DNA from 2 places in the Gardnerella nova genome. Region 1 is predicted to be linked to the other one. Evidence: riboswitches for the same ligand, from Rfam matches in the RefSeq annotation. Region 1 holds a riboswitch; the other holds the start of a gene.
What was found. Region 1 has a riboswitch for thiamine pyrophosphate ahead of thiC (phosphomethylpyrimidine synthase ThiC). Riboswitches for the same ligand answer to the same signal wherever they lie in the genome.

Region 1 (2,208 bases):
GCAACATATTGCATTTCTGGAGTTACGATTCCGTGGCGAGCGTACCACATTTGCGTAATCGGATGATCCGCACCCTTCATTGGCTTATGCGTGCGACCACGCCATTCCTTAGAAGCCTTACCGCGCTTAATAGCGCGCTTGCCATCGTCTTGGAGATTACGCCTGCGTCCTTCATACTCTACAACATCACCGCGGTCGCGAATCCAATCGAGACGAAGTGGAGCTAAACCTTCTTTAGGATCGCACTTTGGACCTTCCGTATTGTAGTCCTTAAAAGGCGGGTTAGGTCCCACGCCTGGAGTATCCGAAAGCTTAATTTCCGTGTACGGAACCTCCAAATCGTAGGAACCGTACTCGTATTCAAAATGAACAGGAGTTGTTTTGCGAATATGCGCCTTGTCTCGCTGAGTGCAACCGCGAGCCGCAATATCAACACGTTGTTGCTTAGCTAATTTTGCTGCATCTTTTGCTTCTTTAGCGTTAATAAACGTCGGCTTCTTTTCTTCAGATGGTTTTGAAGACTTTTCTTCTGTATTTTCCGCTACGATTACGCGTTTAGCGTAACCATGTTTTACTTCACCCCGTACAGCTTTCCAACGTTCAACAAATTCACGCATAGTGGATTCTGGTGTTTCTGAAGCATAAAGCGGCTCGGAAACGAAGAAGCCCGCAGCTTTAGTTCCTGCGATCATAGACACATCGTCAAGTTGCGTTTTGCCACCAACCAAAACCGGAAAATCACTCGCAGAGCAAATCGTATTAATTTTTGCTTCGTCAAGCGTAGTATGATTTGCTTCCAATTCGTAGGAGGCAGTAGTATTTTCGCATCCTTCTTCAGGATTGTGCATGGCAGTTACGCAAATATAATCAATGCAACCATCCGGAAGCTCATTAATAACTTTGACTAAACTTTCGGTTTCAACAGACAAGCCAATAATAGCGTCCTCTCCAAGCAAAGCACGTGCTTCTCGAGGTTCCATATCGCTTTGGGCAAGGTGAATGCCGTCAACTTTGATACTTTGATTTCTAGCTTGCCAAGCAACGTCAACTCGCTCGTCAATAACAAACGTTACGGAATCGCACTTATTGTTATCTTCAATAATTTGAGCGATATCGCGAGCAATAGTTGTAATTTCCTTAGCGTTTTCATTGTTGCAATGCAGGCGAACAAGTGTCGCTCCAGCGCGTAAAGCGTCGTCAACAATATCTGTAAGTGGTCGATTATTACAAGCTTGTGGGTCTGCAATAAAGCAGGCGTTTATATTGAATTGGTCACGCATCGAGGCATACGGATAATTCGAGGTCATATGAGAATCATTGCTCCCTACGTTGTATTAACTAACAGGTTCTAAGGGTCAGGTTTTCGCCTATCTCAGCCTTCTTACGAAAGCTCCCCTGCAAAAAATGAATCGTTGGCTAGTTTACACGATTATATGACCTTAACAAGTTACGGTATGTTGTGAAATTCAGCGCTCGTGGTGATTAATGTAGCTGGAAATAAAATCTCCCAAACTTTGCACGATTTGCACGAGAATAATGCAGAGTACCACGGCCACAGCCATTACATCGTACTGGTAACGCTGGTAGCCGTAACGAATAGCAATATCGCCAAGACCGCCTGCGCCTACGGTTCCAGCCATTGCGGAGAAACCAAAAAGCGTAATAAAGGTAAGAGCAGCTCCACGAATAAGCGAAGGTAACGCTTCCCACAACAATACTTTGCGCACAATCTGCAATTTACTAGCGCCAAAGCTTTGTGCGGCCTCAATTAAGCTTCCGTCAACTTCTGCCAACGACTGTTCGACAATACGAGCAACGAATGGGGCAGCGGTAACAACCAGCGGCACAATAGCACCCGGAACACCAAGGGAAGTGCCAACAATCAGGCGAGTGAACGGAATTAAAGCTACGAGCAAAATAATAAATGGTATCGAACGCACAATATTAACTATCCAACCAAGAACAGCATTCAACGGCGCATTTGGGCAAATACCTTTCTTGCCGGAAGTAATCAGCAACACGCCAATAGGAAGGCCAATAACGTATGCCAACACTGTTGCGATTGAAGTCATAACTAAAGTATCGAGCACGCCTTCAACCAGCAAATCACCGTATTCGCTCGTAAATTGTGTAACAGCTTCCAACATATTATTTCACCTCATTCGTAAGCGTATGAGCAGCAGCAGGCTTTTTACGATGATTTTCTTG
Region 2 (2,208 bases), 520 kb from region 1:
CTTGAACTTCAATAGTTTCACCATTGACGACGATTTGCATAATTCAACCTTTATTAACGTCTATTAAAATTGCGTTACTAGAAACGTTTACTAGAAACTTGCGTAACTAGAAGCGAGCAGGATCGCAGCTTTCCAAGAAGCCCTTTTCCTTCTCAGTCAACTCTTGCTCAAGCACAAGCTTTGTAGTCAAAGAAGAACCCAAAGCGGTGAGCAAAATACCGTGACGGAAGTAGCCAGTGGAAATCGTAGTATGCGTCTTAGGATCAATACCAATGAACGGCAAATCGTCTGGAGTTCCAGGGCGGCCGCCAGCGGTAACCTCAGTAATCGAGCATTCCTGAATGCCAGGAAGCACGCTTGCAGCATCGCGAAGCAAGTCGAGCACGCCGCCAACCTTTGGAATATCGCGGTCGTCTTCGCGAGAAGTAGCGCCGAGCACAAGCTCGCCTGTTTCCTTAGCGCGAGGGACCAAATAAACTGGACGGTCATGCACAAAACCACGAACCACAGAGCTCAAAATTGGGCGCAGAGGCTCTGGAATAGTCATGCGAATCATATCGCCCCACACAGCGCGAAGCTTAAGCTGCGGAAGCATATCCTTAGCACCCAAGCCGGATGCCAAAACTGTGTCCGGTCCTAAATCATCTGGAGTCGAAGCGCGACGCTCAATAACAACACCGCGCTTTTCAAGTGCATCAATCATAGCTGCAGTGAAAAGACGAGGATTGATTTGATGGTCGTCCGGCACGCTTACAGCGCCAGCAATAGTTGGCGAAAGAGCAGGCTCAATTTCACGAAGCTTACTAACAGAAATATGCTCAGCTCTACGGCCGTAACGATGCTGCAAGTTTAGCAACTCGTTTACGTGCTCGTTATCTGCAGCGTCGCCGCCAATTACGTAAGAGCCGCACTCTAAGTAGCCGGTTGGCTTATCGGTGTACTTTGCAACCGAATCAACCAATTCCTTATACATGGTTGCAGACTCGAACATAAGTGGATACAACGCTTCTTGCTGATATTGCATTTCTGCGGTAGGCGCCAACATGCCGGCAGCATGGTGAGAAGCACCCGAAACTGGATCCGGATCAATAATACTGACTTTTACGCCAGCTTCCGTAAGTCTCCACGCTGTTGCTAAACCGATAATACCTGCACCAATAATACGAATATTTCGCATATATACTCCTTCCCTACGGCGGCATTACCCGCATCAGGTTTCCGGTCGGCTTCCGCCCTCTCAGCCTGTATAGAACAAGCTCCCGGGAGCATAGTTTGTGTTTCAAACTATGCACTTACAGCAAAATATTGCGGCCTTTTACAGCACTTTCACGCACGTATGCATACTTGCTTTGAAAATAGCCAGCAATTTTCGCGAATTTAATTTTGTAAATTTATATCACGCAGCTGCAAAATGGAAACGACATTGCTGACTTTTCACATCGCAACTAATGCAAAATTTTAACACTTTTATGAAGAACAGGCGCTAATTATCATAAAAAATAGGGCTTTATTTGTTTAATTTCGTATTAATTACGTTTAATTACCTACCACACTAATTACACTAATAAAAAACGTGCCGGCGTGAACTCATGGGAGAAAGTTCACACCAGCACGTTGGCTGCAATGTTAATTACATAAAGTAACTAACGCTTATTTGCGATTCTTGCGACGTCGCACTACGAAACCTGCAATACCTAATCCAGCAAGGGTCGCAGCAAGACCTGCGAATGCCGAGATGTTTGCACCGGTATCCGCAATCTTGCCACCGTTAGACTTTCCTTCGTTGCCAGCAAGCCGCTTTGACAGAGCATCCTTTGCGTTTCGCAAAGCGTTAAGTGCTTCGTCAACCTGAGCTTGTGTGGCGTTAGGGTCAGAAAGCACCTGCTTAGCGTGGTCGAGCGCGTTCTGGTAGTTCTTGGCTTCCGGCGTATTAGCAACAGTGACATACGAATGCGTGTATGCATTTTCGCCGTTGCCGATAGTGCTCACGGAATTATCTACTTCAACCTTCAGAGCAGATTTGTCAACGGTTTCTACTCTTCCAACGGTGCTTGTTCCGAACCCATTAGCAGAACCGTTATTATAGACGCCGCTATAGCTGCCGCCACTATAATTGCCGCCACCGTTATAATTGCCGTAGCCATTTTCGTTCGCGTCACTATCGTCGCCAAAGTCACCCAAATCACCAAGGCCGTCGAAGTCAAAATC

Region 2: linked by a shared signal. The riboswitch ahead of thiO (glycine oxidase ThiO) and the one ahead of thiC (phosphomethylpyrimidine synthase ThiC) in region 1 are both predicted to bind thiamine pyrophosphate.

Annotation. Positions count from the first base shown of each region.
Region 1 covers NZ_CP058369.1:776,277-778,484, reverse strand. The annotation lists gene thiC (phosphomethylpyrimidine synthase ThiC) at 1-1,307, opposite strand, end outside; TPP riboswitch at 1,305-1,407, opposite strand; gene HXT56_RS03240 (methionine ABC transporter permease) at 1,467-2,147, opposite strand; gene HXT56_RS03235 (methionine ABC transporter ATP-binding protein) at 2,149-2,208, opposite strand, start outside.
Region 2 covers NZ_CP058369.1:1,296,465-1,298,672, forward strand. The annotation lists gene thiS (sulfur carrier protein ThiS) at 1-40, opposite strand, end outside; gene thiO (glycine oxidase ThiO) at 107-1,177, opposite strand; TPP riboswitch at 1,169-1,273, opposite strand; gene HXT56_RS05090 (peptidase) at 1,651-2,208, opposite strand, start outside.